Regions from separate parts of the Pseudoalteromonas sp. GB56 genome, predicted to be linked through region 1. Evidence: predicted binding sites of a transcription regulator. Region 1 holds the regulator's gene; the other holds the start of a gene.
The links. The regulator ArgR, encoded in region 1, controls arginine synthesis, uptake and breakdown. The targets are predictions, from matches to a motif close to ANTGAATANNTATTCANT.
Positions count from the first base shown of each region.

Region 2: gltB (glutamate synthase large subunit) is a predicted target of ArgR. The motif match lies at 5,626-5,643, and genes of this name have one in related genera.

Region 1 is NZ_JBPCHK010000001.1:911,435-919,335, forward strand. It holds gene ACH19P_RS04355 (ATP-binding protein) at 1-668, shown strand, start outside; gene ACH19P_RS04360 (extracellular solute-binding protein) at 1,489-2,505, shown strand; gene ACH19P_RS04365 (ABC transporter permease) at 2,519-4,150, shown strand; gene ACH19P_RS04370 (ABC transporter ATP-binding protein) at 4,150-5,190, shown strand; gene ACH19P_RS04375 (Dyp-type peroxidase) at 5,261-6,166, shown strand; gene argR (transcriptional regulator ArgR) at 6,200-6,667, opposite strand; gene mdh (malate dehydrogenase) at 6,894-7,829, shown strand.
Region 2 is NZ_JBPCHK010000001.1:1,532,019-1,539,919, forward strand. It holds gene ACH19P_RS07340 (YeaH/YhbH family protein) at 1-934, opposite strand, end outside; gene ACH19P_RS07345 (PrkA family serine protein kinase) at 963-2,885, opposite strand; gene ACH19P_RS07350 (superoxide dismutase) at 3,108-3,692, opposite strand; gene ACH19P_RS07355 (Grx4 family monothiol glutaredoxin) at 4,056-4,403, shown strand; gene ACH19P_RS07360 (hypothetical protein) at 4,493-4,990, shown strand; gene ACH19P_RS07365 (hypothetical protein) at 5,082-5,408, shown strand; gene gltB (glutamate synthase large subunit) at 5,757-7,901, shown strand, end outside.

The sequences.
Region 1 (7,901 bases):
TATTTAGAGCTATGGAACTTGGCAAAATAGTCCGCTTTGAAGAGATTTCCCGATGCGAACAACCAATACAAGATGCAATCTTGAGTCTTTTGTCTGAGCGGGTGATCAGTATTCCAGAGCTTCCACATGAACAAAGTCTGCTGTATGCCAAGGCGGGGTTCAACATTATAGCTACGGCCAATAATTTGGATGTGGGTATTAAGGAGATGAGCTCCGCACTAAAAAGGAGAATGAGCTTCGAACATATCTGCCCGATAAAGCGACTGGAGGATGAGATTGTAGTGGTCAAGCGGGAGGTCTCAAAGCTGAATTTGACCGCTGGGTTATCAGTTGCATTGAGTGATGAGGTGTTTGAGGTAATCACAACCATTTTTCATGAGCTGCGCACAGGACAGACATGTGACGGGATCACGACAGATCGTTTATCTGGCGCGACGATGTCCACAGCGGAAATTATTTCTGTTGCGCATGCTTTTTGTGTCCACGCACATTATTTTAATAACGGTGATATCAACTTTGAGGATATTGCCCACTCTCTGATTGGCGCAGCGCTAAAAGATGAACCTGCAGATAAGCGGCGTTTGTTGCATTATTTTGAATCGCAGATTTCGACTAGAAGTGGCAAAGTGTGGAAGGCATTGTATTCACAGCGGCATTTGTTACGTTAACGAAATACCGGATAAGCGAGCAAAAAAATACGCGACCGTAAAGGTCGCGCTGACGGAATTTTCTAGCATCCTGCCAGTATTGAAGCAAGTTCAATTCCCTGTAATCACTGCGTGATTATCCGCTGCATGTGCGGCGGTTTCATCCTTGTCCCCTTTTCCTGTGACAGCCTGTCAATGAGTGATGTGGACTAAATGTAGTTCGCATTTTTATACACAATACTCAGGTTCATTTCTTCACATCCTGTGTCTCAACGTCCTGTTGAAAATCCTTGGGTGAACCAATCCTATCATCCTGAGTGCTGTCCTTGTCGTGTGTAGCTCCGTTACACGTCCCTTTTATACTTCCTTGTTCTTCGCATCCCGCGATGAGTTTGTCCTTTTCCGTTACAACATTCCGTTGTGCTGTGCTTCCTGCACCTGTCCTATATTTTCCTGCACTGAGTGTGCTTTGAGCGTCCTGCTCGAGTGCTCTCTTCCGTGAACATCGGTTTTCCTTAACTTTACCGCTCGTATGCCCTTACAAGCGATGGATACAGTATATGGGATAGAAAGCGGGATAACAGTCAATCAGCGGTAATGTAAAGTTAGTCACATTACTGAAATAAAACATAAAGTTATTAAATATCAATCGGTTGTAATTTTTTAGCCGTATTTTTAAACATCAGATAGCGCAATAACCTGCTCGTTTGTGAGATATATCTCACAGTGAAAATGGGGAAGCCGGAAGTTGTTCAGCTCGCTGTCAGTTTTGCACTGTACATTTCTCTTCTAAATAGTAAGATGCGCTTGATAATTATTTTTATTTAAATTGGAGGCTTTAATGAGAAAAGCAATTGGACTCGCAGTAGCGTCTGTCATCTCGGTATTGGCATCTACGGCTGCTGTTGCAGAGGAAACTGTTAATATTTATTCCTTCCGCCAACCTTTTTTGATTGAGCCTATTTTAGAAAAGTTCACGGAACAGATTGGGGTTAAAACGAACGTCGTGTTTGCTAAAAAAGGCCTTATCGAGCGTTTAAAGCGCGAGGGCAAGCATACTCAAGCCGACCTCGTTCTTACTTCCAACTTCAGTGCACTCATGCAACTTGAAGAAATGGCGCTGACGCAAGAGATTAACAGCGACGCTGTTGACGCCAATATTCCAGCTGGTTTTCGTGACCCGCAGGGTCAGTGGGTAGCATTGACTAAGCGGGTACGTAACGTGTATTCATCAAAAGACCGCCTAGGCAAACTCGATACGCTGCGTTACGAAGACCTAGCGACAGATGCATACGAAAACAAGGTGTGTATGCGCCCAGGTAAGCATCCTTACAACCTAGGACTTGTTGCTTCTATGATCGCCCACCACGGTGAAGTAGAAACTAAAAAATGGCTTGAAGGCCTCAAAGCAAATCTAGCTCGTAAACCACAAGGTAATGACCGCGCACAGGTTAAAGCCGTGAAAGAAGGTTTGTGTGATGTGGCAATCGGCAACAGCTACTACTTCGGTAAGATGATTGAAGATGAGCAACAAAAAGCATGGGCAGATTCGGTCTATATTAATTTTCCTAATCAGCAAGACCGTGGTGCACATGTGAATGTTTCTGGTGTGGTGCTAACTAAACACGCCAAAAACAAGGAAAATGCCTTGAAACTGATCGAGTTTATGACCGACAATACGGCACAAAATATGTATGCCTCTGTCAATATGGAATATCCGGTGAAGCCGGGCGTGCCATTGTCTGAACTTGTTGCCTCTTGGGGCGAGTTCAAAGAAGACACTCTGCCATTGTCTGAGATCAGCAAACACCGCGCCGCGGCGTTAAAACTGCTTGATGAGGTTAAATTCGACCTGTAATTAATGGGTATCAATGCAGTTTAAATTTTCGCTGTCATCGTGGCAGCTGATTGCATGGACGACAGGCTTAGGCCTGTCGTTACCTTTGTGCTTCCTTATTTTTGAATCCTTACAAAGCGACCCCGAGGTGTTTGCCCACCTGTGGGACACGGTGTTGTGGGATTACATCAACAACACTGTGTTGTTGATAATGGGTGTTGCCCTTCTTAGTTGCGTGATCGCCTTACCCTTGGGCTGGCTGGTGGCGTATTGCGATTTCCCCGGCAAAAAGCACTTTGAATGGGCACTTATGCTTCCGTTGGCGATGCCCACTTACCTCATTGCCTACGTGTATACCGATTTGTTTGATTACGCAGGTCCTGTGCAGATTGCACTGCGTGATTATTTTGGTTGGCAGTCCCCCGAGGATTATTGGTTTTTCGATATTCGTACCTTAGGTGGTGCGACAGTCATGATTGCCTTAGTGCTTTATCCGTATCTTTTCCTCATTTTCAAAACTGCGCTCAAAGAGCAATCTCATAAATTGGTGCACGCAGCGCAAGTCATGGGGCATAGTCCAACAAAGAGCTTTTTCACTGTGAGCTTACCTTTAGCACGCGGTGCGATAGCGGCGGCGATTGCGCTTATCAGTATGGAAGCGATGGCGGATTTCGCGACTGTGAGTTATTTCGCAGTAAGTACGCTAACAACGGCTGTCTACGATACCTGGTTTGGCTATTACTCATTAACTGCCGCAGCGAAAATATCTGGGATTATGCTTTTGATTTTGTTCGTTGCCATTGTTGTGGAGCGTTACTCGCGCAGAAACCAAGCAGTGTTTGAGCGCCAAACTCAATTGAGCAATGAGCCGTTATATAAGCTAGCTGGCAGCAAAGCGTGGGCGGCAACCGCATTTGCTAGCTTTATTCTCTTGATTGCATTTGTTATCCCTGTGGCCGTGCTACTAGAGTATGCCGTCCACTATTTCGATAGAGCGTGGAATAACGAGTTTTTCATCTATGCATGGCATAGCCTAAAAATCTCTGCATTGGTGAGTATGGTAACCATATTCCTGAGTATTTTAGTGGTTTACTCGCAACGTTTAGCACCGAGTAAATGGAGCCTTTGGCCAGGACGACTTGGGAGCACGGGCTACGCGCTACCAGGTACGGTATTAGCGATAGCTGTGTTGTTACCTCTCACAACATTTGAAGACTACTTCAATCAGTGGCTTGAATCATCAAGTTGGCAGCCGGGCTTGTTTTTGAGTGGTACTTTATTCGCTATTATCTTTGCTTATGTTGTGCGCTTTTATGCTATCGCCCATGGCAGCATTGAGTCGAGTTTTAGTCGTATTAGCCCTAATTTAGATATGGCCAGTCAGTCGATGGGACGCAGCCCAAGGCAAACGTTGACGAGCGTACATATTCCCATTTTACGACGCGGCATTCTCACAGCGGCATTGCTGGTGTTTATCGAATGTATGAAAGAGTTACCAGCAGCGTTATTGCTAAGGCCATTTAACTTTGAAACACTGGCGACGCATGTATTTCAATATGTCAGTGATGAGCAATTGGAACTGGCCTCGGTCGCGGCCGTGTTTATCGTCGTGGTTGGGTTAGTCCCGCTGTATTTTATTAATCGCTCAATGGAACATAAACACTAATGTCAGCAAAACTACACTTGGAAAATATTAGCTTTAACTACGGCGAACGCGCTGTGGTCAATGAACTAAGTTTGCATCTGGGTGACAATGAAATTCTGTGTTTATTAGGGGCCAGTGGTTGTGGCAAAACGACGACATTGAAGGCGATTGCGGGTTTGTTGCGTCCGCACTCAGGTGTTATTCGCCTTGGCACTCAAATCGTGTGTGATAGCAATAGCTTTGTGGCGCCGCAACATCGCAATATTGGCATGATGTTCCAAGATTACGCGCTCTTTCCGCACCTGAGCGTGGCGCAGAATATTGCCTTTGGTTTACAAGGAATGTCGAAACATGCGCAAACTGAGCGCGTAAATGAAATGCTGGCTTTAGTTCACCTTGAGGAATGTGCTGGGCGTTATCCGCACCAGTTATCAGGGGGACAGCAACAACGTGTGGCCATAGCTCGTGCGCTCGCATACAAACCAAGTTTGTTATTATTGGATGAGCCATTTTCGAACATAGACCATCAAGTTCGCTACCAACTTATTGCCGACATTCGCCACATTATTAAAGATCAGCAAGTGTCTGCTATTTTTGTGACCCATTCGAAAGAAGAAGCCTTCGCTTTTGCTGATACGTTAGCGGTGATGCACGAAGGACAAATTGCCCAGCAGGGCACTCCCCAAGCGTTATTTCATCATCCTCGTTCACGCGTTGTGGCTGAATTTTTGGGTGAAGGCCTATACCTTGATGCGCAAAAACAAGATGACTATCACTTCGAGACGCCTTTTGGTGTGGTTAAATCGCAACTTGCAATTGCCGGTGGGCAAAGAGCGGGTCAGCTCTATGTGCGCCCCCATGAGTTGCGACTCGTTGCTGACGATAATGGGCCGGTGACGGTTATCTCGAAGCGCTTTGTTGGCACCGAATATGTGTATCGAGTGCGCGTGTTTGACCAAGAGATTGAAGTGCCTGTGAGCCAACCTGAACAAGAGTTTTTGCCGACACAAAGGCTATCGATTACAATTACCTCACATTCGGTAAATTTCTTTACCAATTAATCGCCTATTCAGAGCGCTTGTGAAAGCGCTCTTGGCCTATAAAAATAAAAACCAAAGGAACTTTGCATACATGCCCAAAGCGCAGTCCGGCGTTTGTGCGCAGGCGAATTTACATGGCCTGCATCTGTTTTTTAATGTCCTCGATGGTCATGATGAAACAGTCAAAAGCAAATTAGCTCAGCTAGTTGAGTTGCAATCTGAGTATGACGACCGTTTCTCCGAAGCCATGGTCTCGAGCTTTGTTGCGATTGGTGCACAGTATTGGCCCCACTTTTTCCCTCAAGCCATGCCTAATGAATTAGCAAGCTTCCCAAGTGTATCCACATCTGAACACAGTATTGGCGTGCAGCCGTTTGATTTATTTGTACAAATTCGCTCCGACCGAGAAGATGTGAATCACTTATTTGGTCAACGAGTATTGCAGTTACTGGCACCAGATGTTGAGCTCGTAGAAGAAATTACCTGTTTCCGTTTTTTAGATGGTCGGGATTTTAATGGCTTTGTGTATGCGCCCGATACGCCACATGGTCGTCAAAAAATGCTTACTGCGCTGATTGATGACTCTGACGCTGATTTTGCTAAAGGCAGTTATGTACATGTGCAGCGCTTCACACACAATCTAGGGGCATGGCAAGCGTTATCCGTTGAAGATCAAGAAATCTTGATGGGGCGCACTCGTTTGGACAGTGAGTTGTTGATGCCTCTTAATGCCAACAGTCATGCTGTGTGCACTGAACTGAAAGATGAGAAGGGACAGCCACTGATACTTCATCAAGGTATGCCATTTGGCACTATGATGAAACAAGGCTTATTATCGGTGACCTGCAGCGCAACGGGCAATGCTTTTGCTCAGATGTTGCGAAGCCAGCTGGGGGACCACACTCATTACGATGGTTGGTTGGACTTTACTCAAGCTGATATGGGAGCTGCATTTTTTGCTCCCTCAGTGGAATTTTTGAAAAGTCTGAAAAACTAGGGGGTGTTTGCACACCCTCAAAATTAATGCGCACTAGACGTTATCGAATAGCTTACGTACACGCTCAAGCGTCAAATCGATTTCTGACACCTTCGCTGGAGCAATAAAAATTGTATCGTCACCAGCAATCGTGCCCAATACGCCATCTGCTTTACCTAATGAATCCAGTAAACGCGCAATCAACTGCGCAGCACCTGGGCTAGTTGTGATGATAATCATCATTTCATTGTGAACAATATCAATGACCAGCTGGCGAAGTGGCGACTTGGCTGTTGGCACAGCGAGTTCGGCAGGAAGGCAGTACACCATTTCTTGTTTGGCGTTACGGGTTCTTACCGCACCAAACTTACTTAGCATGCGCGATACTTTGCTCTGGCTGATGTTGTCGAAGCCTTGCTCTTTAAGAGCGTCGACAATCTCACCTTGTGAACCGAAGTTTTCTTCTTTTAAGATCGCCTTAAAGGCTTTTACCAAAGCTTCTTGTTTTTCTTGCGCTTGCATAATGTCTTCTTCTTTGCAAATTGTTGTCATTATTCTACCTAAGATGTCAGTGTATTTCATCTTAGGTCAAACTTTACAGTTAAGTTTACGACTATGGTCGAGATTATCCTCAAAATAACGACGATTAATTTGTCTTTAGCGCCTATTTTCATTATCTTTATGGCCATCAATTGGTCACACGACCCAAATCTCTACTAACTAGTCTCGTTTTTTACGGAGAATTAAAATGAAAGTTGCCGTTTTAGGTGCTGCCGGTGGTATCGGTCAAGCGCTATCTTTACTACTAAAAAATAGCCTTCCAGCAGGTTCTGAGCTTTCGCTATACGACGTAGCGCCTGTTGTTCCTGGTGTTGCTGTAGACCTATCACACATCCCAACTGCTGTTACAGTTAAAGGTTTCGGTAAAGAAGACCTAGACGCAGCGCTAAGCGGTTGTGACATCGTTTTAATTCCAGCAGGCATGCCTCGTAAGCCTGGTATGGACCGTGCAGATTTGTTCAATGTGAACGCAAGCATCGTTCAAGCGCTAGCTGAAGGTATCGTTAAAAACTGTCCTAAAGCGATGGTAGGTGTTATCACTAACCCAGTTAACGGCACTGTGCCAATCGTTGCTGAAGTATTCAAAAAAGCGGGTACTTATGACCCAGCTCGCGTGTTCGGTGTAACGACGCTTGACGTTATCCGTGCTGAAACATTCGTTGCTGAGTTAAAAGGTCTAGACGTAAGCGCTGTAAAAGTACCTGTGATCGGTGGTCACTCTGGTACAACTATTCTTCCACTTCTTTCACAAGTTGAAGGTGCTACTTTCTCTGATGAAGAAATCGCGGCACTTACAACACGCATTCAGAACGCAGGTACTGAAGTTGTTGAGGCGAAAGCGGGCGGCGGTAGCGCGACACTTTCTATGGGTGCGGCAGCAGCGCGTTTCTGCCTATCACTAGTGAAAGGCCTACAAGGTGAAGACGTAATCGAGTACGCATACGTTGAAGGTAACGGTGAAGATGCACAATTCTTTGCTCAGCCAGTACGCCTAGGTAAGAACGGTGTTGAAGAACTTCTTTCTTACGGTGAACTAAGCGCGTTTGAGCAAAAAGCAAAAGACGACATGCTTGCTACTCTGAACAAAGACATCCAAGAAGGTGTCGACTTCATGAATAAATAAGCTAGCTATATTAATTAGTTAGTCTTGTTTTAGACGCAGTTCTAGAACAACAAAAAGCCTCTGCAATGTGAT
Region 2 (7,901 bases), 620 kb from region 1:
CTGTTTCTTGGGAGTAGAAAAACTCTTGCTCGTCTACTTCTTTGGCTTGGGTGTGGTGACGAATGTACACAACATCGATGTCTTTGTAGGTGCGTGTGAGGAACAAGTACAGCAAGATGTAAAAACGCTTCGCCATGTCCTTGGTGGCTTGGTCCATTGAACCTGATACATCCATCAGACAGAACATCACCGCTTTTGAGGTGGGGTGAGGGCGCTTTTCATAATTCCTAAAGCGCAAATCATAATTATCAATAAATGGCACGGCTGATATCTTGCGCTCGAGCGCTTCGATTTCCTCAAGCAGTGCGTTAATCTTGGTTTGCTCTGGCACAGGCTGTTGCTCAAGCTCAATAAGTTGTTGCTTGAGCGCTGCTAACTCCTTTTTCTTGCCAGCAGTCATGGCTACGCGGCGCGCAAGGGAGCCTTGCAGTGAGCGCACCACATCGATGTTGCTCGGCATACCGTCATTACAAAAGCCTGCTCGGTGCGTTTTCATTTGCACCAGTTTGTCGAGGCTGTTTTCCTGTAAATTCGGTAGTTCTAAATCTTCAAAGAGTAAATCAAGGTATTCATCTTTGGAGATAGAAAAGACAAAATCGTCCTCTCCTTCCCCTTGGTCGCTGGCTTCGCCTTCACCAGCGCCACCACCTTGGCCGCCTTGTGGGCGCTTGATTTTATCGCCCGTGTTGAATTGATCATTACCTGGGTGTACCTGTTCGCGACGACCCCCTCGGCCTTGGTGAAAAAAGGGCTCAGTGATGTCTTTTGCAGGTATAGAGATACTCTCGCCACTGGATACATCAGTGACACTGCGTTTGTTTATGGCGTCCGAAACGGCTTCTTTTATCTGCTTTTTGTAGCGACGAATAAAGCGCTGGCGGTTAAGCGTGCTTTTATTCTTGCCGTTTAGGCGCCTATCAATAAAGTGCGCCATATTATTCCCCTCAACCTACATCAAGGCGTTACTGCGACTTACGAACGCGTAAGTACCATTCTGATAACAACCTAACTTGTTTCTGGGTGTAGCCTTTGTCGACCATGCGATTAACAAAGTCTTCGTGTTTTTTCTGATCGTCAGCAGATGTTTTAGTATTAAACGAGATGACCGGCAGCAAGTCCTCAGTATTAGAGAACATCTTCTTCTCGATAACGGTGCGCAGTTTCTCGTAACTGGTCCACAGCGGATTCTTGCCATTGTTATGCGCCCGAGCCCGCAACACAAAATTAACGATTTCATTGCGGAAGTCTTTCGGATTTGAAATACCAGCTGGTTTTTCAATTTTCTCCAGTTCAGCGTTGAGTGCCGCGCGGTCAAATAATTGGCCAGTATCTGGATCGCGATATTCTTGGTCTTGAATCCAAAAGTCAGCGTAGGTGACATAGCGGTCAAAGATATTTTGGCCATACTCAGAGTAAGACTCTAAATAGGCGGTTTGCAGCTCTTTACCGATGAATTCAACGTATTGTGGAATGAGGTAGCCTTTTAAATGTGAGAGGTAACGCTCTTGCACTTCTGCACTGTACTGCTCTCGCTCAATTTGTTGCTCCAACACATAGAAGAGGTGCACTGGGTTAGCGGCCACTTCACTGTGGTCAAAGTTGAATACGCGAGAGAGTATCTTGAATGAGAAACGCGTCGATAGACCTGTCATGCCCTCATCGACACCCGCATAGTCACGGTATTCTTGGTAAGACTTAGCTTTAGGGTCAGTGTCTTTGAGGCTTTCGCCATCATAGACCCGCATTTTTGAATAAATACTTGAGTTTTCTGGCTCCTTAATACGTGATAACACCGAGAATTTGGCCAATGTTTCTAATGTTCCAGGTGCGCACGGAGCGTCGCTAAGCTCACTGTTTTGTAATAATTTATCGTAGATTTTGACTTCTTCTGTCACGCGCAAGCAATAAGGTACTTTCACTATGTAAACGCGGTCTAAGAAGGCTTCGTTATTTTTGTTATTTTTAAATGTTTGCCACTCAGATTCATTTGAGTGGGCGAGGATGATACCGCTAAATGGCAAGGCTGAAATGCCCTCCGTGCCATTGTAGTTACCTTCCTGGGTTGCCGTCAGCAGTGGGTGCAGCACCTTGATAGGCGCTTTAAACATTTCCACAAATTCCATTAACCCCTGATTCGCCAAGCACAATGCACCTGAATAGGCGTAGGCATCTGGGTCGTTTTGGGCAAAGTGTTCGAGTTTACGAATATCTACTTTACCGACTAACGCTGAGATGTCTTGGTTGTTCTCGTCCCCAGGTTCTGTTTTGGCAATGGCGATTTGATTCAAAATGGAAGGGTAGCGCTTCACTACTTTGAACTGGCTAATGTCGCCATTGTATTCTTTTAGGCGTTTTGCTGCCCAAGGCGACATAATGGTTCGTAAATAGCGCTTCTTGATGCCATATTCTTTTTCAAGTAACTCACCATCTTCCATTGAATTAAACAAACTCAAAGGGTGATCATTGACGGGGGAGCCTTTTAGACTGTAAATCGGCACTTGTTGCATCAAGTACTTGAGCTTCTCTGCGATAGAAGACTTACCACCGCCAACAGGACCTAGCAAGTAAAGTACTTGTTTACATTCTTCGAGGCCTTGTGCCGCATGCTTCAAATAAGAAACAATTTGTTCTATGGCATCTTCCATTCCATAAAACTCACTAAATGCGGGATATCGTGCAATGACGCGGTTGGAGAACAACCGACTCAGTACTGCATCCTTAGAGGTGTCGACCATTTCGGGTTCACCAATGGCTGTGAGTAACCTCTCTGCTGAGGTTGCATAGGCGGTTTTATCGGTTTTGCACAGTTCTAAGAACTCGCTGACCGTGTATTCTTCTTCTTGGGACGCTTCAAACCGTGATTGATAATGCTCGAAAATTGTCATATCGACCTCCAAGTAACCTAAAGCGAAAATGAAAAGGTAAAGATGCCACTCGGTAATTAAAGCTTAGACAGTGATATAAAAATTTGCGAAATAAATTAGTTATTTACTGTGTTCCTGATAGGGGTATTCAGGCATAAAAAAGCCGTAGTAACTCATGCTACTACGGCTAGAAATTAGGCTAATTAAGCGTGAAAAATTTTCACTTCACTTAATGAGCAGGGATTAAGCTGCGAAGTTTTGGTTCGCGAAGTCCCAATTAACTAGAGCCCAGAAACCTTTAAGGTAATCAGGACGCACGTTACGGTAATCGATGTAGTATGCGTGTTCCCATAAGTCCACAGTTAGAAGTGGAGTTACGCCAGCTTCAGTTAGCGGAGTAGCAGCATTTGAAGTGTTAACGATGTCTAGTGAACCGTCAGCCGTTTTTACTAACCAAGTCCAGCTTGAACCGAAGTTGTTAACTGCTTTGTCGTTGAATGCTTCTTGGAACGCTTCGAAAGAACCCCATTTAGCGTTGATTGCGTCAGCTACAGCGCCAGTCGCAACACCGCCGCCGTTTGGAGATAGGCTGTGCCAGTAGAATGTGTGGTTCCAGATTTGCGCAGCATTGTTAAAAACACCGCCTTCTGATGAACATACGATCTCTTCTAGTGATTTACCTTCGAAATCAGTACCTTCGATTAAGCCGTTAAGTTTAACTACGTAAGTGTTGTGGTGCTTACCGTGGTGGAACTCAAGTGTTTCCTGAGAAATGTGCGGCTCTAGTGCATTGATTTCATACGGTAGTGACGGTAGTTCAAATGCCATGTTTTTCTCCATCTGTCTTTATTTGAAAAAGGGCTGACAGGGTAGCTGCTACAGCAGCGTTTTATATACTGAAAGCCATTATAGTGTTACTATAATTCCTGAGTATTTTACTCAAGTTTAAACAAACAGCAACGCCTAACGACGGTGTCAATCGCCCAATATCGCAAGTGAGCGTTTAAGCATAGGTGTTTTTTTACGTAATGCCTGTAAATAGCAAGCGCATGATGCCTGTGCAAATTTCCCCTCACTCCGGCTATTAACCTAGTGCTGTTTGCTTTAACATTACACGTATTCATAGACATTGTGGTTACAGTGATGGTTTTCAACTTAAACCATCGCTTAAAACAGAAATTGAGGTTGTTAATGGAAACCATCGATAAGATTAAACAGCAAATTGCTGAAAACCCTATTCTTCTTTATATGAAGGGTTCGCCAAAATTACCAAGCTGCGGCTTTTCATCGCAGGCTTCACAAGCATTGATGTCGTGTGGTGAGCAATTTGCTTATGTCGACATTCTTCAAAACCCGGATATTCGTGCTGAATTGCCTCAATACGCAAATTGGCCGACATTCCCACAGTTATGGGTAGAAGGCGAGTTGATTGGTGGTTGTGACATCATTATTGAAATGTTCCAACGCGGTGAACTTCAGCCTTTGATTCAAGAAACTGCGGCGAAGTACAAAGACGCTGACGCAGACAGCGCAGAATAACCCAGAGCCGGCTTAGCCGGCTTTTCTTTTTCCTTTTCTTATCCTTAACTTCTATTACACTCATTACATGACCCTTATGGAGGAGTGTAATGTCATTAGTTAAGCGTTTTATTGCAGTGCTAACGATTTCTGCATTATTCGGCTCTATTACCTCTACCTGTTTTGCTCAGCAAAACAACCGCCTTCTGCTTATTAATTATCAAGTGGGTGAACAGCGTCATGATTATGTCGGTCAGTGGCATGGTCAAACCTTGTCAGTGTCTGCTGGAAAAGCCAAGACCATTATTATTGCGACATTAGATTGGCCTCCTTATATAGGTACGCAGCAATGTCAGGGCGGTTGGTTAACACATTATATGAGCGCAGTGCTCATTGAAGCTGGATACAACCCTGAGTTTCGCTTTTTACCTTGGGCACGCGCTGTACGCATGGTTGAATTAGGACATGCTGATATTCTTGCCCCTGAGTATGAGATAGAGAAGACGGCACCTTCCGATGTGGTGATTGGTGATACACGGTTGCAGCATCTGGCGATGTCAGAATCCCTTTTCCCACACTCCTTTGCATTATTTCAGTGCAGCAAATAGCCAGATAAAAAAATCGCCCACCCTTGATGAACTTCCTAATTATTCTGTAGGTGTTGTTCGAGGCTATCAGAATGCACCCGACGTAGATAAGGTGCTAGACAGTGGCAAAGTAGTTGTCCAGCAGGCCATCGATGATGCGCAAAACTTAGACTTATTAGTCAACAACCGTGTAAATCTAATAATTGGTGATCCCTATGTCATCGACACTATTGCTACACGCAAAGGAATTAGTGCGAATTTATATTCACAACTGGAGCCCAGTATCATTGAGCAGCAACTCTATTTTGCGCTCTCAAAAGCTCGCCCACAATGGCAAACGCTTCAACGCGATATCAACGCAGCCATTACAACACTTAACCGCGCCGGTGTGGACGAGCAAATAACGGCGAAAATCAACCAACTATGCCTTCATAACTAGCCTAAATAGGCAATGAATAGTTATTCTTTGAGTGCATAATTATTCATTTCTTTTGCCTCTTTACGTTAACGTAAACTGCGGCTTTACCTTTGCGTTTATCGTCTATTTTTTGTTTTGACACTGGTGTCATTGTAAAAATAACGAAAATAAACCAGCTAAATAGTGCAAAGTGTTTACTTTTCTACTTGGTTTACAAACAATGAAAAATATTCAAGAATGTGAATATGTATTCATTATTTCGTTGACACCCTGTGTGCAAAGGGTTAGCGTTGACGGTCCGTTAAGTCACTCGTTGTTTCTTATCAACGCAGTGGTGGGCGCGCAGTAGCAAGGGGGGAGGAGTCCACAATGTTATATGACTCAACGTTAGTAAAAGATAATTGCGGCTTTGGTTTGATCGCTCAAATAAACGGTCAAGCCAGCCATAAATTGATTCGAACAGCGATCACTGGTTTGGCTCGAATGGAGCACCGTGGCGGCATTTCTGCCGACGGTAAGACGGGTGATGGTTGTGGTTTGTTAATGCAAAAACCAGATAGCTTTTTTCGCGCAATTGCCAAAGAAAATGAATGGCTATTGGGGAAAAACTATGCGGTCGGGATGCTTTTCTTAAGCCAAGATCCTGTAAAAGCACATGCAGCCAAACACATTATTAGTAAAGAATTAGAAAAAGAAACACTGACATTAGTCGGTTGGCGTGACGTACCTACGGATAACAGTTATTTGGGTGAGATTGCTATTGAGCAATTACCTCAGTTTGTACAAGTATTTGTTAGTGCGCCAGAAGGTTGGCGCCCGAAAGACTTAGAGCGCCGTTTGTACATTGCGCGCCGTCGCATTGAGCAGCAGTTGGTAGATGACCAAGATTTTTATATCGCTAGCCTTTCAGGTTTAGTGACTGTCTACAAAGGCTTGATGATGCCTGTAGACTTGCCCAACTTTTATCTCGACCTTGCTGACATTCGTATGACTTCAGCAATATGCGTTTTTCACCAACGTTTTTCAACGAATACGCAACCGCGCTGGCCTTTGGCTCAACCATTTAGGTATTTAGCGCATAACGGTGAGATCAATACTATTACGGGTAACCGCCAATGGGCGAGAGCACGGGCATATAAATTTGCCTCACCTTTGCTTCCAGATTTACAAACGGCAGCGCCATTTGTGAATGAAAGCGGTTCTGATTCATCCAGTTTAGACAATATGCTGGAGCTATTTCTTGCCGGTGGCATGGACTTATTCCGAGCGATGCGCATGCTGGTGCCACCTGCTTGGCAGAAAAACAGAGCAATGGATGAAGACCTTCGCGCTTTTTATGACTTTAACTCGATGCACATGGAGCCGTGGGACGGTCCTGCAGGTATCGTTATGTCGGATGGCCGTTTTGCAGCTTGTAACCTAGACAGAAACGGTCTGCGTCCAGCTCGTTATGTGGTTACTCAAGATGGGTTTATCACCCTCGCTTCTGAAGTGGGGATTTGGGATTATGCTGCCGACGAAGTCATCGAAAAAGGCCGTGTTGGCCCGGGCGAGTTGATGGTTGTTGACACGCTGCACGGTAAGATTTGGCACTCTGATGAGATAGACCAAGATCTCAAAGCACGTCATCCATACAAGCAATGGCTTGAGCAGAACGTGAAGCGCCTGACGCCTTTTGAGCAACTCAGTGATAAAGAAGCGGGCAATCGCTCATTTGACGATGAAACCCTGCTTATTTATCAAAAGATGTTTGCTTACACTAATGAAGAGCTCGACCAAGTTATTCGTGTAATGGGGGAGAATGGTCAAGAAGCAACAGGTTCTATGGGGGATGACACACCATTTGCTGTGCTATCACAGGGGCATCGTTCACTGTATGATTATTTCCGTCAGAAATTTGCGCAGGTAACCAATCCACCGATCGATCCACTGCGTGAAAACCACGTTATGTCGTTAACGACCTGTATCGGCAGCGAGCAGAACGTATTTAATGAAACCACTGGCCACGCAAAACGCTTGCAATTCGATTCACCTATTTTGATGTACTCAGACATGGTGCAGTTGCGCACTGCGAGCCACGAGTATTATTCACACAGCCAAATCGATTTGAATTACACCTCTGACGAAACACTTGCCCAAGCCATTGAACGCATTTGTGATGAAGCGCAGCGTAAGGCTGAATCCGGTGTAGTCATGCTCATTTTGAGCGATCGTCAAATCACTCAAGACAGCTTACCAATCCCTGCTGCAATGGCGGTAGGGGCTGTGCAGCAGCGCTTAGTGAATAATAACTTACGTTGTGACACCAACATTATTATTGAAACGGGCAGTGCCCGCGATCCGCATCAATTTGCGGTGTTATTAGGGTTTGGTGCAACGGCGATTTATCCATATCTTGCTTACGAATCGCTGGTGGCAATGAGTGACAGTAAGATTATCGACAAAACATACCGTGAAGTGACCTTGTCATATCGCAATGCGATCAACAAAGGGCTATTCAAGATCATGTCGAAG